3 regions of the Pectobacterium colocasium genome follow, and region 2 is predicted to be linked to each of the others. Evidence: predicted binding sites of a transcription regulator. Region 2 holds the regulator's gene; each other region holds the start of a gene.

Region 1 (5,552 bases), 1.1 Mb from region 2:
TGCGTCGCGATCACGTCCTGAACCCTACCTTTATTTTGCTTTGTCATCAGTCGAAAGCTCCAAATAAACGGGGAATATCACGAATGACGGGAAACCGACTGCGCGAAATGCTGCAACAGGCGATCGCCCCGCGAAACCACATTGTCCAGCGCCTGCTGTGGTGTTTCCTGTTCTGCCCAGACCTTCTCCAGCTCTTCATCCATGATGGTGCGAATTTGCGGCATATTACCCAAACGGAAGCCGCGCGTATAAGGCAGTGGCGGTTTGTTGGTGAGCTGTTTCATAGCGACATCGCTACCGGGGTATCTGACATAAAACCCTTGCTCGCGCGTGAGTTCGTAAGCGGGTTGCGTCACCGGCAGATAACCTGTCATCTGATGCCATTCAGCGGCATTTTCTGGCAGCGTCAGGAAATGCAAGAATTCAGCAATACCTTGATAATGCGAGGCCGCTTTGCCTTTCATGACCCAGAGGCTTGCTCCTCCGATGAACGAATTCTGCGGCGCACCTTTGGCCTCTTCGCTGTAAGGCAACATGCCGACACCGTAGTGAAATTTGGCATAGTTCTGAATCTTGCGTAATCCACCCGATGAGGCGGTCAATATGCCGCAGTCGCCGTTATAAAAGCGGGCGGTGCCTTCATCATTGCGGCCGAAATAACTGAATTCATTCTTTTTCATCATCTGCGCAAGCTGGGCAATGTGTGCGACCTGCAACGGACCGTTCACCAACAGATGCGCATCGACACCGTCGAAGCCATTGTTTTTCGTCGCGATCGGCAGTCCGTTCCACACGCTAAACGCTTCCAGCAATATCCAACCCTGCTGCCCTGCGTTCGTATAGCCGCACGTCATTCCACTCTGACGCAGCCGCGCCGCGTCGTACGCCAGCTCCGTCCAGGTCCGTGGCGGCTTATCAGGATCGAGCCCTGCCTTACTAAATGCATCTTTGTTGTAGTAGAGAACGGGGGTTGAGCTGTTAAATGGTTGGGAAATCAGATGTCCGGTCTGGCTGTCGCTGTAAAACAGCGCCACCGCGGGCAGAAAGGCCTTTTCGTCATTCTCGATACCAACCTGCTTGAACAGCTCGAACACCGGGATGATCGCCCCGCTATGTATCATATTCGGTGTACCGACATCATAAACCTGCAAAATATCCGGTGTGTTACCAGTGCGATACGCGGCAATTCCCGCAGCCAGCGTCTGCTCATAGCTGCCTTTATAGATGGGTTCAACGTGGTATGTCGTCTGAGATTCATTAAATCGGTTAACCAACCGAATCAGTTCCGTATTCAAATTGCTGTCCATGCCATGCCAGAACGTCAGTTCAACGGCCGCTCTGGCAGACAGCGGGACGAACAAGAGCATATTTAACAGCAGCAGAAAAATAGACGTGAACCTAAACCGAATTGTCATGATGTTTTCTCCGGTACAATTTTTAGGAAAAAATCGTGGCGTTAAGGAAAGCCTCGTTTGGGAAAACGTGTTTTAGGAAAACGCAGTACTGGTAGCGACGCTAGGATTCGCCTGTGACACGTTGATGACCGGAGAAGTGATGAACTGTATCGCGATATTTCAGCAGAGAAGAGAAAGGGTGTATGTCAGCACAATCTTGTGGCGAGCAGAACATCGGCTGCCCGCCACGGTATTCGATTAGCTTTGAGCGTGAGCCATATCTGCACGCAGTGAAGCACTAACCGGTTGATGTTTAGGTGGCTTGACCCACAGAGTAATCAGCAGCGAAACGACAGACATGATGATGATTGCCGTAAATGTGGCCTGGAAGCCTCCAAGCTGCGCCGCGATAAACGAACCCGACAGCGCGCCAATGCCGAATCCCTGATAAATGACGCCATAGTTTTTGCTGTGATTTTTCAGGCCAAAGAAGTCACCAACAATCGCTGGGAACACGGTGATATTGCCACCAAAGCAGAAAGCAATCGCGCTGACACAGATAAAGAACAGCAGCGGATTCAGCGGCAGGAACGTCATTACGGAGACCGCAAGAATCGTCACGAACAGCGTAAAGCTGATGACCCGCATACGCCCGACACTGTCGGAAAGCGCGCCAAGGACTATGCGGCCCACGGTATTAAAAATCGCAATCGCCGACACCGCATTGGCCGCCATCGCCCTATCCATTCCGGCCATTTGCACGCCGATATCTTTCACAATACCGATCAAATACAGCCCGCTCATGCACGCGGTGAAGAAGATAATAAACAGCAAATACGACTCTTTCGTTGCCAACATTTCAGCCAGCGAGAAATCACGTGTCTGCCCCTGAACCGCAGTCTGCTGAGCTGGCACCGCAGCAGGCTCTTTCAGCAATGAACTCCCGACCAGAATCATCGCCATGACGATAACGCCCCAGTAGAAGAAGGCTTCTGACACGCCCACTTCCGCAATCAGAAAACTGTTGACGTACTTGAACAGCAAGCTGCCGGTACCAAAGGCACCAACAGAAATGCCTGCTATCAGCCCTTTACGATTCGGGAACCATTTGATCAGATTGGATAACGCCGTGATATAAGCCGTACCGTCAGCAAAACCGACAACCACGCCCATCAGCAAATAAATCAGGGTCAGCGACGGGCTCACCGCACTCGCCATCAGCCCCGCGCCCAATGCGATACCGGCAATCATGGTCAGGCGGCGCAGGCCAATCCGCTCCTGAAACTTACCGGCAAACAACGTAGCAAAGGCCAGGCAGAAACTGGTGATGGAAAACGTCGTCGCCACTGAACTCAGCGTCCAGCCAAATTTGTCCACCAGCGGCTGGTTGAACAAACTCCAGGTGTAAATCGTGCCGAGTCCCATTTGGGTGATAATGGTACCGAGAACGATTAATCCCCGATTAGCAGGTTTGGTATTCATGGGTTTTCCCCTACATCAAAAAGTGGTCCGATTCACTCGGTACGCTAAAAAATATAAGCTGATGTGGAGAAGGAAAAATCCATCAAAACACTGTCAGCTTATGGGCTGAAGCCAGTATACAAGCGGGCTGACAGTGATTGATCGAATGGGGAATGAGATGCCTGAAACGCGGAATGAAATGCCTTTAAAGGCGCATCAATGACCTGAACGCCTTTATCTTGCTCCGGCTTACCGGCACTTCAAAATCCAGGTCGTTCAATCGCAGAATATAGGTGTTGTTAAACCACGGCACAATTTCACGGATTTTTGTCAGGTTGACGCAATAAGAACGGTGACAGCGGAAAAAGTACTCTTCCGGCAAACGGCTACAAAACTCCGTAATATTCATCGGCATGATGAATTCCTCACGTCGGGTATAAACCAGCGTGACCTTTTCCTGCGCCGCGGCATAGTAGATATTGTTGATATCCGTGACGATAATGCGTTCGTCTTTCATCAGGTTAATGGTGTGCTGCGCACTTCTCGGCGCACCAGAAGACGCGCCAGTGTCGACAGCGGGAGCCATTTGCCGCTGTTGCCAGGTCGCTTCCAGCTTACGCAGCATCGTGACGATGCGTGATTCATGATACGGCTTAAGAATGTAATCAAAGGCTTCGACTTCAAAGGCCTCCACCGCATGCTCTTTGTACGCCGTAATAAAAATGATGTAGGGCTTATGCGCAAATTTGCTGATATTTTGCGCCAGCCAGACGCCGTCCAACGAGGGAATATTGATATCCAGGAAGATCGCATCGACCTCGTTATGCTGCAAATACTTCAGTACATCCAGCCCGTCATCAAATGTCGCCTCAATCGTAATATTACTGTGTTGTTTGATGAGATAACTCAGCTCTTGCTGCGCGAGGAACTCATCTTCAACAATAATGGCTTTCATGGGTTGCCTCCGGTTTGTTCAGCAGCAGAATATCCCGACGACGGCACCTGAATGGTATCCGGCAAGGCCGACGGTATTTTCTCTTCTCGTGGAATGTAGAAATAAATTTCAGTGCCGGGTTCCAGACGACGAATATGCAGGCCATCGCCATAAAGCAGGCGAACCCGGTGATGGACATTCAGCAAGCCAATTCGATTCCCCGGTAACTCATTACGCGCCACGCGATCCATCGTTTCCTGACTAATACCGTGCCCCGTGTCTTTTACCGCCACCAGCAGCCTATCACCCTGCTCTTTCACGGATAGCACCACCGTGCCTTTCCCTCGACAAGGCTGAATACCATGCACAATCGCGTTTTCCACCAGTGGCTGAATTAATAAGCTGGGAATCTTATACGCCAGATCGTCATCGATATCGTAAATCACCGTCAGCTTGGCGCCAAACCGCGCCTGCTCAATCGCGATATAATCCTGTATCTGGTACAGCTCTTTTTTTATATCGATCAGCGCATCATCATTAAGCTCGAGGTTATAGCGTAAATAGCGTGACAGATTGATCACCAACTGACGCGCGGTATCGGGATTAATACGAATAGACGAGGAAATCGCATTCAGCGCATTAAAAAGAAAGTGTGGGTTGATTTTACTTTGCAGCGCTCTCAATTCCGCCTTATTTGCCATATCACGTAGCTGTTCGGTGCGGGATACTTCAATTTGCGTTGACATGATTTGTGATAAACCGACGGCCATCACGCGTAATGAATAGGTAATTTTGTGGGCATGGCGATAATAGATTTTTAGCGTACCCGTCACCTGCCCGTGCTCCCACAGCGGAATGACAATCATCGAGTGGATTTCCGGCGTCAGGTGCTGTTCATCATTATTTTTAATGATGATTTTTCCGTCATGAATCGCCTGTTGCGTCATTGGGCTGATAATGTCGTGGCCAATATTATATTTTTCTTCCCCAATCCCCACATAAGCCTGAATATGCTGCGTATTCGTTATCGCCACCGCGTCCGCATTAATTTCAGTACGAATGATGCGACAGATAGCCGTCAGCGAATCACTGTTGATATTGCGGAAATACGGCAGTGTTTTATGTGCAATATCCAACGCAAGCTTGGCCTGTCTGGCCGCAATCACCTCTTTTTCATTCGCCACACTCTGCACCAGCAACACAATCAGGCCAATACAGACAGAACCGAGAATCATCGGCACCGCAATTTTTGAAACAATATCCAACCCTAACGCGATCGGCGTCGCCCATGCTACCACCAGCAACATCGTTAACGATTCACACAGCATCCCCCCCAGGATTCCAATGCTCCACTGCTGCTCTTTTTTGACTTTCTTATTGATGTAGCCAGAAGTGATACCGGCGATGATGCTGGTAATCAGGCAAGGTACGGAGGTGATGCCATCAATATCAATGAGATAGCGGTGCACTCCCGCAATGATACCCGTCGCAATTCCCACCCAGGGGCCGAAGAGAATACCGCCAGACATCACGGCAATGACGCGCACGTTGACGAGCGACCCTTCAACATTAATACCGGAGTAAGTACCAAACAGCGCAAACAGTGAAAAAATGGCTGTCACCGTCGCACGCTCTCCCGGCGAATGCTGCTCTTTTTGCAGCAATTGCCGGAACTGACGTGTTCGGGTCAGGAAAAACAGGCAAATCAGCATCAGTGCGGCGCGGTCGAAGACTGCAAGGAGCATCTCAAATATTTCGTGCAC
Region 2 (5,552 bases):
GTAAATGTCTGTGCCGGTCAGTTCTTCCAATAGCTCTGCGCGGTCGTCTGCTTTCGCGTTGAGAAAGGCAGCAAATTGCCCTTGTGACAGCATCATGGAACGCGTGAAACGGCCAAAATCCAGCCCGGTGAGCTGCGTGATCATCTCTTTCTTATCATTGAGTTTTTCACACAGAATTTTGCCGTCTTCAATGAGAGCGAGTTCGGCCTTGGGAGACTGCAAATTGCCGTCAGGGACATTTCTTGCCCGACGCTGGCTCCAGAAAGCGCGGTACCCCACGCCTTTCACCTCGAATTCGACTTCAGCAAGGCACTCTGCGGTATTGCGCGTCATCAGGTCATTCTGGCTGGCGGAAAGCAGGCCAAGCCGTGGAGTTTCGTGGTACAGCGCCAGACAGATGGCATCCAGCAGCGTGGTTTTCCCCGCGCCGGTTGGGCCAGTAATGGCAAATAATCCGTTGCTGGAAAACGGCTCCTGCGTGAAGTCGATCTTCCATTCACCTTTCAGCGCGTTGAGGTTTTTTAGGCGCAGGCTAAGAATCTTCATTTGGCTGGCTCGCTATTTTCCAGTTCATCAATAACCTGATTAAACAGCGTGCGAACGCGCTGCTGGCGGCTCTCTTCCATTTCTGTCTCCGTTGCCAGACGGCGTTCAAAAACGTCATGTACGCTGAGCTCGTTCAGCGTTTCCTTGTCCTGTTGCGTCATCGCCTGCATACGCTGTTCGCGTGTGCGGCGGAGCAGAAGCACCTCAACAGGCAGATTCTCAGTCATCGCCTGAACACGTTTCTGCATGTCGCTGAGGTAATCCTGCGTGCTGATTTCGATATCCAGCCATACAGGCTTATCGCCTCGATAATCCTGAAACGCGGCCAACTGTCGTTCAATATCGCTCAGGCTACCTTTAATCAACTGCATCGGCTGAGTGACGGGAATAGGCAGTATGTCTATCTGTGGAGGAATAGGTGGCGAGGCGTTTGGTGTAAAACTGACCAGACAAACGGACTTCTCACTGTTGAGTTCGTCAAAACTTAGCGGAATAGGCGAACCGCTGTAGCGGATATGCTCACTTTGCGTCACGCGCTGCGGGCGGTGAATATGGCCGAGCGCGATATAATCCGCAGGGGGAAAAGCCTGAGCAGGGAAAGCATCGAGCGTGCCAATATAGATATCGCGCACGGATTCCGAGGCGGTTGCGCCAATGGTCGTCAGGTGCCCTGTGGCAATAATTGGCAGCGGCAGGCCAAGTTCATCGCGTTTTTGGCAAGCCAGTTGGTAACATTGCTGGTAGTGCGCGGTAATCGCTTCCTGTAGCGCCAGCTGTTTTTCATCCCCCGATTGCCCAGCTTTGCTGATCAATACATCGCGTGGGCGTAAAAAAGGAATGGCGCAGAGCAGGGCGCCGGGCTGCCGTTGGCGATTTTCCAGCAGGAGCACCTGCCCGGCGGGATCATCGCTGGCGCAGGCAACCACGCGCGTGTTCAGGCAGGCCAGCAAATCGCGGGATTCATTTAACATCGCGACGGAATCATGGTTGCCGCCGAGAATGACGAGCTGACAGCCCGTGCGCTGTAGTGCTACCACGAAGCTATAATACATTTCCCGCGCATAGCTGGGGGGCGAGCCGTTATCAAAAATATCACCTGCGACTATAATGGCATCAACCTGATGGTGCTCCACCTGAGCGATGAGCCAGTGCAGAAAAGCCTGATGTTCAGCGCTTCGGCTTTTGGTATAAAAATATTGCCCTAAATGCCAATCGGCGGTGTGGATAATGCGCATCGTATTCTCTCGATATTCATGCCGCGTGGCGTTGTCCTTATTCACTGTGTGAAAGGGGGTTCCGTCGCCATGGTGCTCTGTCATCGTAATGCCATGATTATATATAGCAGGGAGGACGGCTGTCGCGGTGGAATCTGGAGTTTGGAAAGCGGCTCGAAAAATAGGATGTATGCGCTGTAACATCGCGCGGTGAGGGCCGTGTGTTTTTCATAAATCTGTCATAAAACTGACGCATAATGCCTTTCGCCTGCTAACAGCGACGATGATTAACGACAGGATTAACAATGGCAAAACGCATATTAGTCGTGGAAGATGAAGCACCAATTCGTGAAATGGTCTGCTTTGTACTGGAGCAAAATGGTTATCAACCAGTTGAAGCCGAAGATTATGACAGTGCAGTAACGCAACTGTCGGAGCCGTTCCCAGAACTGGTGTTATTGGACTGGATGCTGCCAGGAGGTTCGGGCCTGCAATTCATCAAGCATATGAAGCGCGAGGCGCTGACGCGTGATATTCCGGTGATGATGTTAACCGCACGCGGTGAAGAAGAAGACCGTGTACGCGGCCTTGAAGTGGGAGCGGATGATTACATTACCAAGCCGTTTTCACCCAAAGAATTAGTGGCGCGTATCAAAGCTGTGATGCGCCGTATTTCACCGATGGCGGTGGAAGAAGTCATTGAAATGCGCGGCCTGAGCCTCGATCCCTCCTCACATCGCGTGACGACCGAAGAGCACGCGTTGGACATGGGGCCGACGGAATTTAAGCTGCTGCATTTCTTCATGACGCATCCTGAACGTGTTTATAGCCGGGAACAGTTGCTGAATCACGTTTGGGGCACTAACGTTTATGTTGAGGATCGTACTGTCGACGTCCATATTCGTCGCCTGCGTAAAGCGCTGGAAACCAGCGGACATGACAAAATGGTGCAAACCGTTCGGGGAACGGGCTACCGTTTTTCAACGCGTTACTGAGGTGTTCGTAACGGAGAAATATTAACGTGCTAGAACGTTTATCCTGGAAAAGGCTGGCATTGGAGCTGGCTTTTTTTTGTTTGCCTGCCTTACTGCTGGGGCTGATTTTTGGCTATCTGCCCTGGTTTCTGCTGGTTGCCGTATTAGGCTTACTTTGCTGGAATTTTTATAACCAGCTGAAACTCTCTTATTGGCTGTGGGTTGACCGCAGCATGACGCCCCCGCCGGGGCGTTGGAGCTGGGAACCGCTGTTTTACGGCCTTTACCAGATGCAGTTGCGTAATCGACGCCGACGTCGTGAACTGGCGCTTCTGATCAAACGGTTTCGCAGCGGGGCGGAATCCTTGCCGGATGCCGTGGTGATCACCACTGAAGAAGGAACCATCTTCTGGTGTAATCATCTGGCGCAGCACCTGCTCAGTTTCCGCTGGCCGGAAGATAACGGTCAGAATATCCTCAACTTATTGCGCTACCCAGAGTTCACCAACTATATGAAAGGGCAAGATTTTAGCCGTCCTCTCACGTTGCAGTTGAATAATTCCCACCATGTTGAATTCCGCGTGATGCCCTATTCCGAAGGGCAGCTCCTGATGGTTGTGCGTGATATTACGCAAATGCACCAGCTTGAAGGTGCCAGACGTAACTTTTTTGCCAATGTGAGCCATGAGCTGCGTACGCCGCTGACGGTGTTGCAGGGCTATCTGGAAATGATGCAGGAAGAAACGCTGGATGCGGCGTTGCAAGGAAAAGCGCTGAGTACCATGCAGGAACAGACCCGACGTATGGACGGGCTGGTCAAGCAACTGCTGACCCTGTCGCGTATTGAGGCGGCGACGGCGATCGATCTGAATGAAAAAGTCGATATTCCATTGATGCTGCGCGTGTTACAGCGTGAAGCGCAAACCCTAAGTCAGGGACGTCATGAGATTGTCTTTCGTGTGAACGAAAGCCTCCGCGTGTTTGGTAATGAAGAACAGCTGCGCAGCGCGGTATCCAATCTGGTGTATAACGCGATTAACCATACGCCAGCGGGAACGCGTATCGAAGTCTGCTGGCAGAAGATCCCGCAAGGGGCGCAATTTCAGGTCAGCGATAACGGGCCGGGAATTGCGGCCGAACATTTACCGCGCCTGACAGAGCGTTTTTATCGGGTTGATAAGGCGCGTTCACGCCAGACGGGCGGCAGCGGGCTGGGGCTGGCGATTGTTAAACATGCGCTCAGCCATCATGATTCCCGTCTGGAAATTATGAGTGAGGATGGTCTGGGCTCGCGTTTTGTCTTTACGTTGCCGAATCGGTTGATTGTCCCTGCCTCTCTGGCTGAAAATACGGTGAAACCTTCGGCCTGACGGGAAATGCTACCCATGACATCCGCCACTCGTATTGCGGGCGCTTTTTTACTGCTGTTCAGCGCGTTTTGCGCTGCGCAGCCTCGTCAGATGCTGGCGGGCAACCTCTCCAGCGCGGGGTCGGATACGCTGGCTAATCTGATGGCCTTTTGGGCGGCGGATTTCAGCCAGCATTACCCGAACGTGAATTTACAGATTCAGGCCGCTGGGTCATCTTCTGCACCGACGTCTCTGGCATCGGGCGCAGCGCAGCTTGGGCCGATGAGCAGGGCGATGAAAGCCAGCGAGATTGACGCGTTCGTCCAGCACTACGGCTATCCACCGCTGGCGGTACCGGTCGCGATGGATGCGCTGGTCGTGCTGGTCAATCAGGATAATCCGCTGTCTGGGTTGAACTTGTCGCAGTTGGACGCCATCTTTTCGATTACGCAGCGTTGTGGTAACCATCAGCCGATAAAACAGTGGGGCGATCTCGGCTTACGCGGCAGTTGGGAAAAGCGTACGCTACTGCGCTATGGGCGAAACTCTGCGTCAGGAACCTATGGGTTCTTTAAGCAAAAGGCGCTATGCCGTGGCGATTTTCTTCCTCAAGTCAATGAGCTGCCTGGCTCAGCATCCGTTGTACAGGCGGTGGCTGCATCAACCGATGCTATCGGCTATGCCAGCGTGGGCTTTCGCACCAGCGGCGTGAGAATGCTGCCGCTAGCCGCACAAGGAACCGACTACATTTACCCCTCGACTGAAAATATCCGCAGTGGTTTATATCCTTATACCCGTTACCTTTATATCTATGTGAACAAAGCGCCCAGCCAACCGCTGGAAGCGCTGACGGCGGCATTTTTAGATCGTGTGCTGTCCGAAACGGGGCAGTCGCTGGTGAATCAGGATGGCTATTTACCGCTACCGGAAGAAACGCGTCGCCAGGCGCGTCAGCAGATTGGCCTGCCAGAGTAATTCAGCTTTCCACCACCCATTTGTGATGTTTTCACATTACATGAATTTTCTTCATGTAATGTGAAAATTCTTCTATTGCCCTGCGGTTTGTCACGTGACAGGATAGCTTTAAATCTAGACGTCCAGATGGCTAAATAGAATTAAATGTAACTATCTCTCTGGGCAAATATTTCATATTGAAACTATCTGTCAGCATGCTTCTTTCCTGAAGATCGGTGCTGGCAACATGTCAGGAGCGACACATGGCGAACACCTTATCCCCTTTCCGTGCTGATATCGTCGGCAGTTTCTTACGTCCGGCTGCGATTAAGCAGGCTCGTCTTCAACATCAGGCGGGCGAGATTGATGATATCGCGCTGCGTAACATTGAGGATCGTGAGATCCTGCGGGTGGTAGAAAAGCAGCGTGAAGCAGGCTTGCAGATTGTGACGGATGGTGAACTGCGTCGTGCCTGGTGGCACTTTGACTTTTTTGCTGATTTGCACGGTGTGGAG
Region 3 (5,552 bases), 190 kb from region 2:
AATCTCAGTGCTGCTCAAGGCACCTGCGTAAATTTTGAAATAATCATAGCGCCCCTTCATGTAGGGATCGGTCGGATACTGTGAACGGCCAAGGTAGGCGGCACTCAATTCACCAAGCTGGTAAGGTGCCAGTGTTAGGGTTTCACTCCGCACGACTTCTTTCCCGTCAATATACATAATCCCGATATTGCCAGACTGAGTCAGTGCGACGGTGACCCAACGACCAACGGGGAATGTCTCGGTGGTAGGTTCAAACGCTTCCATCATGTAGCCATGTAAACTGGATATTCTGAACGAAGGTTTACCCAGATTGCTGTAAGGCAATAGGGCGATCCAGCGTCGGGTGCCAGAACCCATATCGAAAATACGCGCCCAGGTGCGCTTGTCGTCAGCACAGAAGCGGGTAATGACGGTGAAATCACCTAAATTTTCCATCACTTTTCCGGGCAAGCTGACATAGCCATCGATCCCATCTAACACCAGCGCAACGCCAGCACCATCAGGCCCGGTTCCCCAACTGGCTCCGCCATGTAAGGTGCTGGCTTCCCATTTTCCTGTGCCGTCAGCCAGCGTCGTGCCTGAACCTTCATTAAACGCCAGATGAAAAATTTCTTCTGTTTTTATCGCAACGCTCACGGCATCAGAAGCCTGTGTTTCTCCACCATTCACCAACGCTTTAACACGATAGGCGTAGCGGGATGCACTGGAGATAATATCCTGATCGGTATAGGTTAATAAGTCGGTAATGTCGTAAGCGATTGGGCTGAATGCCCCATTCGCCGAGGTTGAACGCTCAAGCGTATAGCTGGTGGCTCCGACGACGCCCCACCATGAAAGTTCGATACTGTCGCCGCGACGATAAGCGGTTAAGCCTGTTGGCTTCAGCTCTGCATTCGCGACGGCTAACTCGCGAGTGTATAGCAGTGTGCCGTAGCCTGTACCATCTCCTCCGCCACCATTCTCCGGTGTGATCTTCTGGACATATTTATAAACGTAGGGCGTCGCAATTCCTTTGCGTTTAGCGTAGTGGTTATAGATGGTTTCCCAGCACGGGCGGTTATTTCCCTGGCTGACGGTGCCAAGCCCTTCCATCAGGCCGTGGCGATTACGGTAATTTTTCCACGGCACGGAAAGGAAGCCGCCATTGCTATCAGACAAATTGGATTTCGCGACATACTCGGCACCAGCGAGGAAGCGGTTATTGGCATAACCGTAGATATCATCCCCCTGATTCCACGCCATTTCGCAGAATGCGACACCCAGACTCATACCTAACGTGGTGTGCCCCTGATCGCGGCCACTTTCTTGCCATTGCCCCAGATAGCCGGGGTGTAAATGCACCACTGCCTGCATTCCCGCCCCATTTCCCTGGCCATACTTGTAGTAATCAATCGCTTCCTGATAGATATCAGGTCGGTCACATAGCACGCCGATCGCCAAAATATTGGCAATCGCACACTGATCCCAGTTCGCCCAATAGTTCGTGATGTCTGCGCCATTATGAACGTCCAAAAAATTACGCGACATCGGGTAGAAGATCGTCAGCATCATGTTTTGGAAACGCTCAAAATCGGTGCGCGCCCAGCCGGAGTAGGTACGCATAATCTCTGCGACGTTAGCGAATTGGTAGCCATAGATACCGGCTGCTAACCAGCGGTCTGCGTTACCCGTGATTCTTTGTAGGGTGGAAGACCACGCGTTGAGATACCGTAACGCTTCATCGGCATAGACCTTATCTTGGGTAATTTTCCAGCGTACCGCCAGACGGTAGGAACGTTGCACATCGATATATAAAATCGCGAAGTTTTGCCCCTCGCCGCCGCGTACGAGGTTATCTGTTGCGCGCGGATTCGCTCCCAGCTGTGAATACCCATCCTGTATGAAAGGCGTCCAGGCATTTGTCCAGGGTTGTTCTTTTCTGGCAATTTTATCTCGAATACGAGAAAAATCCTCTTCGGTATGTAATAGGCCGGGGTGTGTGAAGGTACGATCTTCGGCATAAATGGAGGGAGCCATCGCGCCTGTTGCGACTGCGGCGATGGCTCGGGTGAGGAAACTTCCTTTGAATTGGCCTAGCAATCCGCTGAAAGCCGCACCCGCTCCAGCCTGTAAAAAGCGGCGGCGAGGCAACGACACCTGCCTTGTCGCTTCTGTGTGCGAACCCGTGGATGTGTTTGCGTGATCGTTGTCCGTCTGCTGTGCTACTTTTTTCATGGTGATTTAACTTCCCTGTCTGTGTGTATTCATCATTTCACCGATGATCAACACTGCACCGGTTTTTCCATAACCTGTCGATGATCAGGCCACGAGAAAAAGGGCTGTGAGATGCCATCGTTGCACTGTGATTGTGTTTTTTGGCGGTATTGCCATGCCGAATGTTGAAAATAAGGCTTTCTTTATGGACGTGTCGAGGGAAATTGTGCTGGATAAGTTTTGCACTGTTTGGTGAGTGGGTCTGGGAGTAGCTCATTGATTTTTCTTATTAAAAATCAATGAGCATAAAACGTTATTCCTGCCATTTTTTTGGGATTGACTAGTCTTTTGCACTGCTTTTGGGGGCAGGCGCTAAACACTGTCTTGGTAAAAGTAAGATCTTATTGAAAAGGTGACTCCAGCGGTTGTGCCAGATGAATCACCCAGAGCTCATTGTCGGCCTCTGGCTTCTGTAGCGGTTTGATTGCCAATGTCGTATCAACCGCCTTGCCATTCCGCGTCAGTTTGCCATCGGCAGTCACCTGATAATCGTCCGCGTTGTCTTTCGCTTTTATCGGGGATTGCAACACGGATTGCAGGCCAAAGTCGTTGTCGTTGATAATGGCCAGCGTTTGTTTATCGACCAGCGCCAGACCTTCCACTTTCTCCTGCTGCCAGCCGAGCTGACGCAGATCCACCAACTCCTGTTTGTGCGCCAGCGTAATGCCGCGCTTTTCCAACTGGGCGAGATCGTCAAATTCCGGCGATTTGCCGTTGGCATCGAACGGCGTCAGGTCGCTCGCTTTGCTGAGATCGACCAGATAGATGCGGTTCTGCATCTGTTTGTCTTTATCCACACCTTGCTCGACCAGCAGAATACGCTGATTATCCAGCGCTACGATGTCGCCGATCTTGGCATCTTTCGCTTTCTTGTAGCGGTCGATATTGATGGGGTAGCCCAGCATGCGGCTGGTTTGGGTTTCCGGGTTAAACATCACCAGGCGCGTAAACTGCGCTTTGTTTTTGGTTTTGCCGTCGATATCCAGCGTGCTTTGCACTGCCATGACGATCGTGCCATCCGGCAGGCGGGTCAGACCTTCAAAACCGCGATTCGGCTGACGCCACTTGATGACATTGGGTAAGCCGCTGGCAACCGAGTGTTCGTTATCCGCCGGCGTTGGCCCGAATTTTTGCAGAATCTTCCCGCTGGCATCAACGTGGATCAGAAACGGGCCGTATTCGTCACACAGCCAGAAACCGCCGTTGCCGTCCGGCGTAATTCCTTCGGTGTCCAGCCCGCGCTGGCTGGTGCTGAGCGGTTGCAGTGCGTCATTCAATGCCATTTCGTTAGTGGTGCCGATAAAGTCTGCTGGCAGCGGCAGGCCAGTGATATTGCCCTCGGTATCGTGCAGCGGGCGAGGATTGCCCGCCTCGGCGGCTTTCGCGCTGACGCGAATATCCATCATCAACGGCGCGTAATCAGGGCTGGCGAAGATCTTGGCCTCTTTCTCGCCGACCAGCGGCGCATCGGCATTCGGGCCGCGATCGGTGACGGTGACGAACATCAAGTCATCACCCTGTTTACCCGTGAAATAGAGACCGGAACCAATGCCAACAGGCAGACCGTTGGGGAAATTCTGAGCGAATTTGCCCTGATACGCCACACGTTCGCTGGCTGGGAAGGTGACGATATAGCGCGTCACTTTTTCTCCCGCGGCCTGAACGCTGAACGGCAAAAATCCGGCAACCAGCAGTGCTAACAACGTGTGTTTCATGGTGTTTGCTCTATAAGATGAATCGATCTGATTGAGGTATTGTCGGAGCATAGATAACCGATATGTCAGTTCTGTGATCGCATGGCTGATTTGGTAATCAAATGCGGTTTTCATCCTCTCTCACGGTTAAAAAGTTATCTCTGGATTTTTTTGTGTGGATTCCTGAAAGCGAAAAAGAGCTGGAGCGTGTTGCACAGCACCAGGAAGGCGGTGATGACGAACACCCAGCGGAATCCCATCATGGCGGATACACCGGAACCGACCAGCGGCCCCAGTACGTTGCCCAGATACATGAATGACTGGTTATAGCCGAAGATACGGCCCGTCACCTGCTGGCTGCTGTATTTGACTAACAGCGCCTGCACGGTCGGCATCAGTGCGCCATCGGCAAAGCCTAGCATAAAGCGCAGGATACCAAGCTGTGTGGGGCTTTTTACCGCCGCCATGATCAGGAACAGTAGTACGCTGATGGCCAGTGCGGCGATCAGAACGCGGTGTGCGCCGATTCGATCGCCTAAACGACCCAGGCGGGGGGCGGATAGCAGGGCGGATACGCCGGGAATGGCCGCAATCACGCCGCTGATAAAGGCGATGTTGTCCGTGCCGGGCGTTAGATCGCGGATGAACAGGGTGAGAATGGGGCTAATGGAGCCGTTCGCCATCTGGATCATCATCGTCGTAATGAACAGGCAGATAATGAGTGCTGGATATGGTAGGGAAGCAAAGACGGCTTTCCCGCTGAGCCGATTCTCTTTGGTGACTTTAACCACGCTCTCTTTTATCGCGAAAAGCGTAATCAGGAAACTGGTAAACAACATGCCGCCAGTGATGAAAAAGACGATGCGTAGCCCGATATAATCGGCCATAAAGCCGCCAAATAAGGGGCCGAGAATGACACCGGCGATCTGCCCGGTCGATAGCATACCCAGCGCCCAGCCGCTTTTTTCACGTGGAACCTGCGAGGCGATCAGCGCCATCGCGTTGGGTATGTACCCGGAAGTCAGCCCCATCAGCGTGCGCAGGATGAACAGGTGCCACACGTTGGTCGCCAGCCCTTGCAACGACATCACGACGGCCATGCCAAGCGCGGCGCGCAGTAGCATAAGCTTGCGGCCTTTACGGTCGGCGAGGCTTCCCCACAGTGGCGCGACGGCGGCGGAGACGAGAAAAGACGAACTAAAAATCAAGCCGGACCACAGGCTCAGCGATTCGTGCGAGTGAACGCCAAGCTGCTCAATGTACAGCGGCAGGAAGGGTAATATCTGGCTCATGGCCAGCCCGGTGAAAAAGCATCCCAGCCAGGCAGAGAAGAGGTTAAGTTTCCAGGTTTCCATGGGGGTCGGAATAGGCCTTCATCAGCGAATAACCAATGGCGAAACCGTGGTGACTGCGCGCAAAAAAGTGTGCTAACCGACAGTGAATGGCGCTCAATTAATAACGGACAGTGACTAAAATTTCGTCTTTCATCATGAGCATAGCATAGCCAGCGGCGTAGTGGTCACTGAGGGTAATGATTCGCAACAAAAGAAAATCAGCGTGGGAAGCAGGCGGGAATAGGGGAAAGTGTCGGTGAATTTTATTATG

What was found. The regulator PhoB, encoded in region 2, activates phosphate uptake and scavenging genes when phosphate is short. The targets are predictions, from matches to a motif close to CTGTCATAAAACTGNCNNAT.
Region 1: ugpB (sn-glycerol-3-phosphate ABC transporter substrate-binding protein UgpB) is a predicted target of PhoB. The motif match lies at 1,527-1,546, and genes of this name have one in related genera.
Region 3: LCF41_RS04525 (esterase-like activity of phytase family protein) is a predicted target of PhoB. The motif match lies at 4,029-4,048, and genes of this name have one in related genera.

Annotation. Positions count from the first base shown of each region.
Region 1 is NZ_CP084032.1:2,268,901-2,274,452, reverse strand. Features, by position in the region: gene LCF41_RS10230 (glycerophosphodiester phosphodiesterase family protein) at 1-47, opposite strand, end outside; gene ugpB (sn-glycerol-3-phosphate ABC transporter substrate-binding protein UgpB) at 78-1,415, opposite strand; gene LCF41_RS10220 (L-lactate MFS transporter) at 1,653-2,876, opposite strand; gene LCF41_RS10215 (LytR/AlgR family response regulator transcription factor) at 3,061-3,810, opposite strand; gene LCF41_RS10210 (sensor histidine kinase) at 3,807-5,552, opposite strand.
Region 2 is NZ_CP084032.1:1,205,321-1,210,872, forward strand. Features, by position in the region: gene LCF41_RS05300 (AAA family ATPase) at 1-546, opposite strand, end outside; gene sbcD (exonuclease subunit SbcD) at 543-1,781, opposite strand; gene phoB (phosphate response regulator transcription factor PhoB) at 2,066-2,755, shown strand; gene phoR (phosphate regulon sensor histidine kinase PhoR) at 2,782-4,104, shown strand; gene LCF41_RS05320 (PstS family phosphate ABC transporter substrate-binding protein) at 4,120-5,058, shown strand; gene LCF41_RS05325 (cobalamin-independent methionine synthase II family protein) at 5,301-5,552, shown strand, end outside.
Region 3 is NZ_CP084032.1:1,013,813-1,019,364, forward strand. Features, by position in the region: gene LCF41_RS04520 (LamG-like jellyroll fold domain-containing protein) at 1-2,214, opposite strand, end outside; gene LCF41_RS04525 (esterase-like activity of phytase family protein) at 2,595-3,968, opposite strand; gene LCF41_RS04530 (multidrug efflux MFS transporter) at 4,103-5,302, opposite strand.